DNA from 3 places in the Streptomyces sp. NPDC047022 genome. Region 2 is predicted to be linked to each of the others. Evidence: riboswitches for the same ligand, from Rfam matches in the RefSeq annotation. Region 2 holds a riboswitch; each other region holds the start of a gene.
The links. Region 2 has a riboswitch for cyclic di-AMP ahead of ABZ845_RS13925 (C40 family peptidase). Riboswitches for the same ligand answer to the same signal wherever they lie in the genome.
Positions count from the first base shown of each region.

Region 1: it holds a riboswitch for cyclic di-AMP, as region 2 does, so the genes downstream of both, ABZ845_RS10145 (NlpC/P60 family protein) here and ABZ845_RS13925 (C40 family peptidase) in region 2, are expected to answer to the same signal.
Region 3: it holds a riboswitch for cyclic di-AMP, as region 2 does, so the genes downstream of both, ABZ845_RS25405 (WhiB family transcriptional regulator) here and ABZ845_RS13925 (C40 family peptidase) in region 2, are expected to answer to the same signal.

Region 1 covers NZ_JBEYVV010000006.1:188,220-192,651, reverse strand. The annotation lists gene ABZ845_RS10150 (helix-turn-helix domain-containing protein) at 131-823, shown strand; cyclic di-AMP (ydaO/yuaA leader) riboswitch at 1,128-1,303, shown strand; gene ABZ845_RS10145 (NlpC/P60 family protein) at 1,311-2,513, shown strand; gene ABZ845_RS10140 (SsgA family sporulation/cell division regulator) at 2,616-2,975, opposite strand; gene ABZ845_RS10135 (hypothetical protein) at 3,048-3,356, opposite strand; gene mgrA (L-glyceraldehyde 3-phosphate reductase) at 3,727-4,432, shown strand, end outside.
Region 2 covers NZ_JBEYVV010000010.1:110,985-115,416, reverse strand. The annotation lists gene ABZ845_RS13935 (ATP-dependent Clp protease proteolytic subunit) at 1-625, shown strand, start outside; gene ABZ845_RS13930 (hypothetical protein) at 633-938, shown strand; cyclic di-AMP (ydaO/yuaA leader) riboswitch at 1,279-1,474, shown strand; gene ABZ845_RS13925 (C40 family peptidase) at 1,478-1,951, shown strand; gene ABZ845_RS13920 (DUF6328 family protein) at 2,053-2,589, shown strand; gene ABZ845_RS13915 (ATP-binding protein) at 2,989-3,447, opposite strand; gene ABZ845_RS13910 (helix-turn-helix transcriptional regulator) at 3,693-4,432, shown strand, end outside.
Region 3 covers NZ_JBEYVV010000030.1:36,689-41,120, reverse strand. The annotation lists gene ABZ845_RS25420 (DUF4267 domain-containing protein) at 1-133, shown strand, start outside; gene ABZ845_RS25415 (alkylmercury lyase family protein) at 546-1,499, opposite strand; gene ABZ845_RS25410 (MerR family DNA-binding protein) at 1,575-1,973, shown strand; cyclic di-AMP (ydaO/yuaA leader) riboswitch at 2,290-2,500, shown strand; gene ABZ845_RS25405 (WhiB family transcriptional regulator) at 2,635-2,949, shown strand; gene ABZ845_RS25400 (DUF998 domain-containing protein) at 3,130-3,825, opposite strand.

The sequences.
Region 1 (4,432 bases), on a different contig from region 2:
CCTGTGCACCCGGCCGCCCACGACTCGATCTGCGCCTCCCGCCATTCGGTGGCGCGACAGACCCCTCCCCCATCAGGTGATACGAGGCACACCGCCGATTTCGAGGGGGCCCTCATGTTACGCTCGACACATGAGCCCCCGTTCCGCTCTCCCCGCGCCCGAGGCACCGGCCAAACCACTGCGCCGAGACGCGCAGCGCAACCGGGACGCGATCGTGGCCGCCGCCCGCGACGCGTTCGCGGTCGAGGGCGTGGGCGCCTCGCTCGAGGGCGTGGCCCGTCAGGCCGGCGTCGCCATCGGCACGCTCTACCGGCACTTCCCCACCCGGCTCGCCCTGGTCGAAGAGCTCTTCGCGGCAAAGTTCACCGATCTGCTCGACGCCGCCGAAGAAGCGGCGGCCATGGACGACGCCTGGCAGGGGTTCTGCCACTACCTGGAGAGGTTCGCCGAACTCCAGGCGTGCGACCGCGCCTTCAACGACCTCGTCTCGTCCAAGCTGCCGACCCACGCGGTCAGTTGCCAGTCCGTCGAGCGCGCGAAGGAACTGGCCGACCAGATCTTCCACAACGCCCAGCAGCAGGGAGTCCTGCGGGACGACGTCGTTCCCGAGGACCTCGCCTTCGTCATGTGGTCGCAGGCGGGCATCATCCAGGCGACCCGCACCGTCGCCCCCAACGCCTGGCGGCGCCACCTCCATCTGATGCTCGACGCGTTCCGCGCCCAGTGCGCCCATGAACTCCCCGAGCCCCCGCTCACTCGCCGGCAGGTCGATGAATCCCTCACCGCCTTCGAGTGCCGCGAGGATGCCTGCGCCGAGTGCTGAACAGGCGTTCTTGGCAACGATCGCCTCGTAGCCGACCGCGCGTTCCTCATATCTCGTGGCCACGGCCCGATTCCGTTGGAGCCGGTTCTTCGAGAACCGTCTCTCCAATGCCGACGGCATGAGCGGTACTGCGGCCCCGCTCGCGGCGTCACGCTCCGCGAACAGGGCGACACAGCGGAGGAGTCCCGCTTGAAGTCACGAAAATGTATCGGGCATATCACCCACCAACCTTCACAGGGGCCACATCAGTTGGCTACCGTCACGGGCGGGCCGTACGGCACCCACCGGCGAACGTCGCCGGGCCGCTCGGCCTCCGCCGAGTCCGGCGTGCCCCCTTCACGGCATCCGGAGCCGGGGACCCAACCGACCTTGGGGTGAATCGGCCCAGCCTCCCGCGGGGAATTGGGCTGTAGGGCAACCCTTCCGAACCACCCGCCCGAACCCGACAGCTAACTCGGTAGGCGGAAAATGGAAGGAGTCGCCTCCCTTGGCGTCGCATCGCAAGTCGCGCCCCGCCAGTGCCCTGGTAACGGGCATACGCACCCCCGCCATCGCCACGGCCGCGCTCACCACCGTGGCCCTGTTGTCCCAGACCGCCAACGCCGCCCCCTCCTCCGACGGAAAGCCGAGCGTCGAGGAGGTCGAGAAGAAGGTCGACGACCTGTACCACCAGGCGGAGTCGGCTACCGACAAGTACAACGAGGCCAAGGAGAAGGCCGACAAGCAGCGCAAGAGCGTCGACACCTTGCTGGACGACGTCGCCCGGCGCACGGAGAAGCTCAACAAGGCGCGTGAGGAACTGGGTACGTTCGCCGCCGCCCAGTACCGGACGGGGGCCGCCGCGCCCGACACCGCCACCTTCTTCCTCGCGAACTCGCCGCAGGACTACTTCGACCAGACCCAGCTGATGGGCAGGCTGACCTCACGGGAAAAGGGCGCGGTCGACGACTACGTCACCCAGCAGTCGGCGACCATGAAGCAGCGGCAGGAGGCCGCCAAGAGCCTCCAGACGCTGACCGCGTCGCAGAACGAGCTGAAGACCGAGAAGGCCGCCGTGCAGCAGAAGCTCGCCTCGGCTCGCCAACTGCTCTCCGAGCTGACGGCGCAGGAGAAGGCCCGGCTCGCCGCGATCGAGAAGCAGAAGCAGGAGGAGGCCGCGCGCAAGGCCGCGGAGCTCGCGAAAGAGCAGGCGGCCGCGGAGGCGGCGCAGAAAGCCGCCGCCGCGAGATCCTCGAGCTCGTCCGGTTCTTCCGGCTCGACGACCTCTACGGGTTCGACCGGTTCGACGGGCTCGACGGGCTCGACCGGCTCGTCCTCGGACTCCTCGTACACCGCCAAGGCCGCAAAGGCGCTCGCCTTCGCCCGCGCGCAGATCGGCAAGCCGTACGTCTGGGGCGCCACCGGTCCCGGCTCCTACGACTGCTCCGGCCTCACCTCGGCCGCCTGGAGGGCTGCGGGCGTGAATCTGCCGCGGACCACGTACGACCAGGTCAACGTGGGCACCACGGTTTCCCTGGCCAATGCGCAGCCGGGTGACCTCGTCTTCTTCTACGACGACATCAGCCACGTCGGCATCTACATCGGCAACGGCATGATGATCCACGCTCCGAAGCCCGGCGCATACGTCCGCGAGGAGTCGATCTACTACGGCGGTGAGTCGATCATCCACAGCGTGGTACGGCCGGCCTGAGTGACGGCGGCGAGCGTCTTCCGGGTGAAGCCGGACGGCCGCCCGAGTTCTGCGTTGTACCAGAGCTCGGGCGTCTTCCGGCCAGGAGCTGACATCCGGGGTTCAGCCCGCCAGCAGATGCGCCAGCTCCGCATCCAGGTCCAAGTGCTCCGGCTCGGACCCGGGCGGCACCATGAGCCGCGTTTCGCCGAGGAAGGATTCCACGCCGTCCGCCGGGAGTTCGAGCAGGACCGAACCCGCCGGCGGGCTGAGGGCGATGTAGAGCACATCCCTGCCGAGTCCGTCGCCCGACCACATGCGGACGTCTCCATGACCCGCGTGCCCCCGCAGGGCCTCGGTCAGCGTGTCGCGGCTGAAGAACCACTCGACCACCGCGCCGTCCGTGCCGCCGCCAGTCTCGAAGACGGCGCGGACGGCGTAGGGGTCCCCGGCCTCGTAGTGGAGTTCCATGGACAACGGCATGGACAGCTCACGTGACAGGACGAGCCGTACGGGCAGCTCGTACGCCACGGCTCTCGACGCTTTCACGGTCCGTCAGTGCTGGGCGGTCAGCAGCTGGTCCACGATCCAGAGGTCGACGCTGCCGTTCCGGACCGGGGTCACGTCCTTCCACCAGCCGTGGTTCCAGACGTAGAGGCGGTGACCGTCCCAGCGGAACTGTCCCTCCTGGTACGCGGCGGGCTTGCCACTGCGGACGCCGTGGTCCTCGTGGCTGACGACCGAGGCCCGGTCTACAGGTCCGGACGTCGCCGCCGACGCCGTACCACCGGCGCCGAGAACGGCTCCGCCCACGATCAGCGCGGAAGCGACAGCGGCCGGAACGCGCCTGACGAACCTGTTCATAATCATCTCCCTGTGACGTGCCACGATTCCGCCTCGTAGGCGTGTGGCCTCGCTCTGTGAACGGCGTTGCAAGACGGTTGTACCCGTCTTCCGCCGGGCGGCCGAACCAATTCGGAGGGGTCCCTCACGTTCGACTCCGCCAGAGTACTCGAGGGGCCCCTCATGTTTGCGGTGAGGCTCATCACAGCACGTCGGAAGGGTGCGAAGAGCGGCTCAACACCCCCGTACGGCAACGCGGGAGCGATTAAGAAACGGCACTGGTGAATCCCATGAAAGGGAACAGTTGGACTTCAGGATCACTTAGGAGCAGGGTGGGCCCGTGCCCTCGATCCCGACGGGCACTCTTTACTGCACCACCGGAGACCATCCGATGAACTACCTCGCGGACCCCGATCGCTACAGCGGCACCATGCGCTACCGGCGCACCGGACGCTCGGGGCTCGACCTTCCCCTGCTGTCCCTGGGTTACTGGCACAACTTCGGAGACGACCAGCCGTTCGAGACCCAGCGCGACATCGCCCTGCGGGCCTTCGACCTCGGGATCACCCACCATGACCTCGCGAACAACTACGGGCCGCCCTACGGCTCCGCGGAGATCAACTTCGGGCGCCTGATGAAGCAGGACCTGGCCCCGTACCGCGATGAACTGGTGATCTCCACCAAGGCCGGCTGGGACATGTGGCCCGGCCCCTACGGACAGGGCGGCGGCTCCCGGAAGTACCTGCTCGCGTCGCTCGACCAGTCGCTGAGCCGCATGGGGCTCGACTACGTGGACATCTTCTACTCCCACCGGCTCGACGCGACCACGCCGCTGGAGGAGACGATGGGCGCGCTGGACACCGCCGTCCGCCAGGGCAAGGCCCTGTATGTCGGCATCTCCTCGTACGACGCCGAACGGACCCGCGAGGCCGTGGCCATCCTCCGTGAGCTCGGCACCCCGCTCCTGATCCACCAGCCGTCGTACAGCATGCTCAACCGGTGGATCGAGACCGACGGGCTGCTCGACACCGCCCAGGACGAGGGTTTCGGGGTCATCGGCTTCACGGCGCTGGCGCAGGGCCTGCTGACCGGGCGCT
Region 2 (4,432 bases):
GTCCGCCCGCCATGTCCTGCCCGAGTTCACGGAACGCACCGGCTACGGACAGCGGACCCTCGACCCGTACGCGAAGCTGCTGGAGGAGCGCATCGTGTTCCTCGGGACACCGGTCGACGACACATCGGCGAACGATGTGATGGCGCAGTTCATGCACCTCGAATATCTGGATCCGGACCGGGACATCTCGCTGTACATCAACTCCCCCGGCGGTTCGTTCACGGCCATGACGGCCATCTACGACACGATGCAGTACGTCGCCTGCGACGTGGAAACGGTCTGCCTCGGCCAGGCGGCGTCGGCCGCGGCGGTGCTGCTCGCCGGGGGCACGCCTGGCAAGCGGTTCGCTCTTCCCGGCGCACGCGTGCTGATCCATCAGCCCTCCCTGCCGGAGCCGGTGGAGGGGCAGACCAGCGACCTGGTCATCCAGGCCGAGGAGTTGGTGCGCAGCCGGGAGCAACTGGAGGACATACTCGTCCGGCACACGGGGCAGAGCCCCGAGCGGATCGCCGCCGACATCGAACGGGACACGATCCTCGACGCACCGGCCGCGGTGGCGTACGGACTGGTGGACGCCGTCATCCCGAGCCGCAGGGCCGGGCGTACTGCGCCCGGCACGAAGTGAGCCCCGTATGCTGCCGCCCGAACTTCCCCCGCTGCCCGCGCTGACCCGCGCCGAAGGTGAACTGATCGACCGCTACCTCGACGTGGTCGACCTCCTCGGCCGCATCAACCCCGCCCGCTCCGACGGCACCTACAGTGGACTGCGAGCCGCACAGGCCCTGGTGGGCAAGGCGACAGCCCTGCGCGATGCGCTGGCGCTGATGCACCAGCGCGGTGAGAGCGAACTCCACGGTCCCACCCTGGCCCGCGCGTTGCGCGTGCTCGACGGTGAACGCCGCGCGGCCCGGGTGACGGTGCCTCCGGGGGCCGACTGAGGGACCGACATACGATCATCCGCCCTTCTCCCGCCGGGTGTTGACGCGTCCATCGCGACACGAGCGGACCGAATGGTGGACCGTCGCGCGGAGTAGGGGCTTGCGCCGTCCGGGGTCCCGGGCCGGTCGCCCAACGCGTCTGATTCCAGGGCGGGATGAGGCGCTGCGGCGCAGGTCGGAGCCTCGGACGGTCCATCAGCATCCCTCGAACACAGCAGTGTCAGCCCGAACGGGTGAGTGGTGAGTAACGCCACAAACCCCCGATTTCGCTGTGATTTTTCCATACCCGTGGGTGAAGATCCCTTCCTGACGACAAGCCCCCGCCACCGCGGCGGGGCGGTCCGGGCGGACGCCGAGTCCTGCCGCCGCCCGGATGACCGGTCGACAGGAGTGGATCGGCAGGAGTGGAGGACCCAGCAAGGCGGGCCGCCGGAGAGATCCGGGCGGTCCTTGGGGTGAAGCCGCGCGAGCGGCCGGGCTACTTCGCCAGTCCGAATCCGACAGGTCATCCTTCACAGGCGGCTGACGAAGGGTTGCGCATGACTGCGCTCAATCGTGTCCCGTCGCTGCTCACCCGGGCCGGCACCGCCTCGGCCCTCACCCTCGCCGCCGTCGGCGGAAGCATCGTGGTCCCGGGCCTGTCCGGTGACGCCTCCGCCGCGACCGTGGCGTACAAGGCACTCCAGGTCGCGGCGGCCAAGAAGGGGTCCCCCTACCAGTACGGCGCCACCGGGCCGCGTCGCTTCGACTGCTCGGGGCTCACGCTCTACGCGTACAAGAAGGCGGGCAAGAGCCTGCCCCGTACGGCCGCGGCCCAGTACAACCGGACGCACCACGTCTCCGCCTCGCAGCGCAGGGCGGGAGACCTGGTGTTCTTCCATTCGGGCAGGTACGTCTACCACGTCGGCATCTACGCCGGGAAGGGGAAGATCTGGCACTCGCCGAAGACCGGGTCCGTGGTCAGGCTGGAGAAGATCTGGACGAAGAGCGTGTGGTACGGCAGGGTCGGCTGACCCGTCCGGCAGGGTCGGCTGACCCGTCCGGCGGGGTGGCGCGCGCCACGCCGTCACCCCGCCGGAGCGTGAGGCCGGGCGGAAACGGTTACTTGTTCTCCATGGCCGACCGAGCACCCGACCAGACGCGGAACGAGACGCCGCTGGAGCGCGCCGACCGCAACTTCACCGAACTGCTCCAGGAGCTGCGCGTCTCCCAGACCGGGGTGCAGATCCTCTTCGCCTTTCTGCTCACCCTGGCCTTCACGCAGCGCTTCCCGTCCCTGGACACGGTGCAGCGCGCCACGTACGTCAGCACGCTGCTGCTGTCCGTGCTGGCCGCCGCCCTGTTCACCGCGCCCGCCGCGTTGCACCGCACGCTCTTCCAGCAGCACGCCAAGCCGACGATCGTGCGGGTCTCCTCCCGCCTGGCCGCGTTCGGGATGGCGGTACTGACCCTGGCGTTCACGGGGTCCGTGCTGCTGGTGGTGGATGTGTCGCTCGGCCGCGCGGCCGGTCTCGCCGCGGGCGCGGGCACCTTCCTGGTCTGCGTCGGGCTGTGGCTGCTCCTGCCCCGGCTGGTGCGGCGGGCCGTCGTCACACCGCCGGCGGCTCCAGGAGAAGCAGAAGGCCATGAGCCGTCAGGGCACTCCCGGTGACACCTTCCAGGGACCGCGCGATACGGGGCGGTGCGGCCACCGTCCTGGCCGGTCCGTCCAGCAGCGGACCACGACGCGCCGACCGGGGCCACGCGGTGGCGGCGGGCGACACCGACCTGGCGCTGACCCATATGGTCGATGCCGGCCGAGACGCCGGGTCACGCCCTGGTCTGCGCCGTGGTGAGCGCGGGCCCCGGGGGCGCGGTGGTGCCTGGGACGGTGGCCAGGACCGCGGCGACACCCAGCGCGTCACGTCCCCTGGAGCCGGGCGCCCTGCGTCCTGCGATCCCGGTCGCGCACGGCGGCGACGAGGCGTCGCCCGCCGCGGGCGCCTGCCGCGCCCGTCCGCGCCCTGTTGCGCGGCGCCTTCGGCCGGGCGGCACGGCACAGCTCAGGAGTTCAGGGCTCCTGCTGTCCGCCCGCCGTGGCCGAGGGCACCGGAGAGGTCCACGGAAGCTCGATGGAGACGGTTTTGCCGCCCTCCGGTGTGGGCCGCACGTTCAGCGTGCCACCGCGTTCCGCGGTGAGCCAGCGGATGATCACCATGCCGCGGCCGTTGTCCTGCTGCACGGCCGCGGGCAGGCGCTTGGGAAAGCGGGGGTGGCTGTCGGTGACGCCGATGTGCAGTAACTCGTCGCGGTCCAGCGCGATGTCGACCGTGAAGGTGGGCGACTGCCCGAGGGTGTGCTGCACGGCGTTGGTGGCGAGCTCGGAGACGATCAGGCGTACGGTGTCGGCGACTTCGGCATCGCCCGGCAGGCCCCACTCGGTGAGGACGTCGGACACGTACCGCCGGGCTGCTGCGACCGAGGCGGGATCGCTCGGCAGAGTGACGGAGGCTTCCTGGTGGTCTGCCATGGCGACGTCGTCCCTTTCCACGGGACCGGGGTCCGACACGGAGCGGCTGGTGCGCGTAACGGTCCCGGACTGGTGCTGGCGTCAGCCTGCCACCACCGGGGCCCGACTGGGTGCGATCCCTCAAGATATGCATATATCTGTCGCCCGAAGCGGTGAACTCTCCGACGACCGACCGTATTTGCCCGCCTCCCAGGAGCATCCTCTACCGTCGCCGTGACACCGCGCGCCGGGCCGAAGGAGTCGCCATGCAGTACGGACCAGCGGTGCGCCGCCGCAAACTCGGCGCCGAGTTACGGGCTCTGCGCACCCGGGCGGGCCTCACCAGCGGTGAGGCCGCGAGCCTCGTCGGCTGGCACCAGTCGAAGGTGAGCCGGATCGAGACCGGCGCCAGCAAGGTCAAACCGACCGACGTACGGCTGCTGCTCGACGCGTACGGCACACAGGACCTCGAGCTGCGGGAGCTGCTCCTGGTGCTGGCGGGCTCGGAGGACGGGGGCGGTCGGCAGAACTGGTGGCACGCCTACCGGGGGGTGCTGCCGCCGACCTACCGCGACTTCATCAGCCTGGAGTCCCAGGCGAGCACCATCCGGACACTGGAGACCTCTGTGGTGCCGGGGCTGCTCCAGACGCCCGATTACGCCCGGGCCGTGACCCGGGCCGCGACCGGCCCGCTGGAGGACGCCCGGCTGGACGCCCTGGTGGAGGTGCGGCTGGCCCGGCAGGACGTGCTGCGCGCGGATCCCCCGCTGGAAGTCAGCGCGGTCCTGGACGAGGCGGTGCTGCACCGGCAGATCGGCGGACCGGGCGTCATGGCGCGCCAGCTGGGACGGCTCCTGGAGGCGGCCGAGCTGCCGCATGTGCGGCTTCAGGTTCTGCCCTTCGCCGACGGAGAACACATCGGGGTGACCGGGCCTTTCGTCATCTTCTCATTTCCGAGCAGATCTGATCTGGATGTGGTCGTTCTCGACCATTTGACGAGTAGCCT
Region 3 (4,432 bases), on a different contig from region 2:
CGGTTCCATGGCCAAAGCGCTCGGTGTCCACGGCCTGACCGCGACGCTGATGGTGGTCAACGGCCTGCTGATGATGCGCGAGACCCGCAAGGCCGCGGCCGCTCCGGCGACGCCCGCCCCGCAGCCCGCCTGACGCCACGTACGCCGCATACCTGGCGGCCACCATCGGCCGCCTGCGAGGACTCACTTCCGGCGACTTCGCCTGCTTCTGCGACATCGCCCGCTTCATGGGCGGTCTTCCCCTGCCGGAACCGACGGCTGTCCGCCGGACCACGAGCCAGGAGGACGTCCGTAAGGCGTGGCGCGGCCTGGTCCAGTCCCGGCAGGGACACCTGCGCGCCGGCCGCTGACCCGTACGAAGACGGCCCCGGACCAGGACATCTGGTTCGTGGCCGTCCGCACCAGTGCCTGACGCGCGAGGCCGACCCCGAAGAGCAGCCACGGCAGCGTCCCGGCGGCCGTGACGACCTTCTGTCAAAGCAGGGCCGCTGTTCGTCTTTGGGTGGTCGGGTCGTGGCGTTGGGGTGGGTTCATGACGGTTCGGCTTATTGCGCGGGTGCGCCCAGCAGGAGGCCAAAGACGTTCGCGCCGCGCTCGGCTTCGGTCTCGGCCTTGTCCAGGACGGCGCCGCTGATGTCCGAGTGCTGTCCGGTCCACTGCTGGGCTGTGGCGCGCGCGGTGAAGAAGCGCAGGTAGCCGCAGCACACCGCGGCGGCCGGGTCGTCGCCGGGGCGGGCGACGTAGTAGACCACCAAGGTGACCGGCTGCCAGGTGGTCCTTTCGCCGGTGAACCCCACGCGGACAGGGTTGCCGGTGACCGGGTCGGTGTAGGTGATGACGGCGTCGGTGCCCAGCATGGCAGGGATGCCGAGTGCGTCGATCGCCCCCATCGCCCACACCATCGGGCCCCCGGCGATCTGCACGGCGTGCTCGGTGGGCATCGCGGAGAACGGGTACGCGGCCTGGACGCGACCGGTGCCGCCCGGGGTGAGGAAGCCCTCGGCGGCCGGCTCGACGAGCACCCTGGCGGCGGGGCCGAAGGGCTCGGCCGCCGACTCCAGCTCGGCTGCCTTGGGCGGGGAGCCCGTGGTGGCGAAGGAACGCAGAATGGCCTGCTGCACCGCCCGCAGGCCCCGTTCGGCCGGCGCGAGAAGGTGGCGCCGGACCCGGCCCACAGTCTGGTCCACCCCTCTGGTGACCGTGATGCCGAGAACCTGCCGCAGCTGCTCGACGGATGGCGCCCCGCAGGCCTGGCGGTCCCCTTCTCCGTAGGTCCGGCAGGACAGGCTGGCCGCGGTACCCGGAGGGGCGAACGGGTCGCGCCCGTCGATCAGCAGCGTCGGCGAGCCGTGCATGCCCCTGCGCTCGGCCTCGGCCTGGCCTTCGACCACGTGCGCGGTCAGCTCCACGTCCGTGCAGCCGGCGAGGGCGAGCATCAGGCGTTCCTTGAGCACCGGGCCGTTCGGGCAGTCCGGGACGGTCAGCAGTTCCAGGCGCATCAGCGGCACCTCCAGGTCACGAGGCCGACGCTAGACCTTCCATTGCACTGGAAGGTCAAGGGCTACCGTGGAGGTATGCGCATCGGAACCCTCGCCGCCGCCACCGGCACCACCACCAAGACCCTGCGCTTCTACGAGCAGGCCGGGCTGCTGGCGGACCCGCCCCGCACCCCGGGTGGCTACCGCGACTACCCGGCCGATGTGCGGGACCGTGTCGGCTTCATCCGCTCCGCCCAGGCGGCCGGCCTCAGCCTCGCCGAGATCCGCGACGTCCTGGCCATCCGCGACGGCGGTTACACGCCCTGCGGTCACGTCACCGAGCTCCTGGGCCGACACCTCGCCGACGTGGAGCAGCGGATCGCCGAACTGGACGCGACCCGCGCCAAGCTGCGCGAGCTGGCCCGCACCGCTTCCGCGACCGACCCTGCTACCTGCACCGAAGGGGACATCTGCCGCATCCTCAACTCTGGTTGAGTCGGCATGGTTCTCGGCCCGTTGCTACCCGACCCCCGAAGTCTGGGCGTCTTCGGATGAGGCAGGATCAAGCAACCGCCCGACTCGCGACCACCACCACACCTTCCGCCTCTTCCGCGCCGCAATCCCACACACCGGGAATCATCTGATGTGCGGTCAGTACGGATGAGAACGACCTCTCGTCAGGCCGGACTGCTCGGTCGAATACCCGAGGTTGAACTCTCTGCGGAGGTGTGCTTGATTCTTTTCAGCTCGCGCCAGACGAGCCCCGCCGGCGCGGAACGCCGAGTCCTGCCACCGGCCGACGGGAACAGTAGACGCGAAAGCGCCGCAGGCGGGAGCGGGGGACCCGAAGTCTTCCGCCGGACGGGAGAGCGGACGCAGCGCGGCACCTGGTGCCAAAGGGCTGCGGTACGTTCGACAGTCCGGCTCGGGGTGAAGCCGAACAGGCCGCGCATCGCGGCCCCGGCCGGGCAACTCACGTCCGAACCCGACAGCTAACCTCGTAGGCGCCGGTGAGGACCGCACCATGGGTAAGCATCTTCGTACCAGCTCCGAGAAGCCTCCACTTCGACCGCGTTCCCGCGCTCAGCAGCGAATCGACGACGCGGTGTCGGCAGGCGCTGAACCCAGACACGGGCCGGAGCACCGTGGGAACGTCATCCCGTCGGTGACGGACAACCACTGGAGTGAGCGGGCGGCGTGCCTGACCATCGATCCGGACGAGTTGTTCGTCACGGGAGCCGCGCAGCACATCAACAAGCTTGTCTGCGTCGGCTGCGCCGTCAGTACGGAATGCCTTGCCCTCGCTCTCGACCAGCGCATCGAGCACGGGGTTTGGGGCGGAATGACGGAGCGCGAGCGCCGTGCGCTGCTGCGCCGCAGGCCGACGGTCAGCTCCTGGCGGCGCCTGCTCGAGACCGCCCGCCTGGAGCACCAACGGCGGACCGGCGCGGCTGCCGGCCGCCAGGTGTAACCCCGCGTCGGCTTTCACCGTCCAGCGCTCGGCCTGACACTCGACGGCGACGGACACGGCACGCTGTTCCTTGGCCGCCCTGTATGAGGCGTTCAGGGCGTCCAGCCCCGTGGCCTCGGGGATCAGAGGGGCACAGCAGGGCGTCGACAGCGGCTGCATGACGAGCAACTCCGGCGAAAGTCACGTGCGCTGCCGCTCCCGCAACAGTTCGGCCGCTAGCAACCAGAACCACAGGCTCACCGTGAGCAGGTGAATCCGCTGGGCGATCCCCTGTCCACCCGGCCGGCCGATGTAGGGGCCGACGGAGGAGATCGCCGCGGCCATGGACACCGGCAAGAGCCAGCGTGCCCAGCGTCCCGCCGAGCAGCCACCCTCTGGAGCCGAGTCGGCGAAGAGGAAGAAGGAGGCCATCGAGGTGAACAAGGCGAGGTGAACCAGGCCGCTGGTCATCGTGTGCGCGAGGTTGTCTGCGGGGCAACCCGCTTCCCGGGACGGCGCACATCGCATCGGCAGCGCGACGTCGGCCACGGAGCAGGCCCCGAACGCCACCAGCGCCCACCACCCGATGGGAGACGAGCCCTGCGGCAGCGCCGCCAGGACCAGACCCGCACCGGCGATCACCGCAGCCGCCGTGACCAGCTCCACCATGCTGAACAGCACTCGATGGGGCTGATCGGCGGCGAAGGCCTCACTTACGTAGGAATCGCGCTGGTCCAGGCCCGTCTGTACCCAGAACTGCAGCAGCCAGTCGTTGTAGGTCACGGAAGCCGCCAGCAGCAGCCCCGCCGCCACCCGCCACAGGATGCCCGAGGCGCCACGGCACCGCGTGCGGTCGGTGCCGGTGCCCGGCGGCCCCGTTGCGCTGTCCTCGCTCATCTTTCGGCTCCCGTGCCTGCGGCCTGCCTTCCTATCTTTGCCCCGGGACGCAAAGCAGAAGTCCTGTTCGCGGACGCCGCGGCCTGCCGGCCTCCGCGTCGGCCGCGACGCTCATGGGATCGAGTACGCGCAGGCCCCGAAAGACCAGAGTGCGAGGCATCCGCAAGGCCCTTCTGCGCAGCTGTCCTGCGGTGCTTCCGTAACTGCACAGGAGTGAGGTCCAGTTGGCCGGCAACACCGATTCGGCGCGTCTCTCGCGGCGAACGGAGCGCGAGCCACCGCGGATCGCTGCGTGCAGATCGACCTTGCACTCCGGCAGCACCCATGCCCCCTCGTCGTGCGGAGCGCAACCATGGTCCCAAGCAAGCACCTTGGTGCTTGGCTCCCCCCGGTGCGTCCACCTCCAAGTCGCCCGGCGGCCTGGGCGGTTTAGAGCACGCAAGCACCCGCGGTGGGCGGCGACACAGGTCTCCACGGCCCTGCCGAGGCCCTGCCACAGGTGGAAACGAAGGGACCTCAGCGTCACCCGGGGCCTTCCGGCGCCAGGCGGCGGAAGCGGCCGACCATGCTGAGGGCGTGGGTGACGCCCACGATGCGAGCTCTGCGA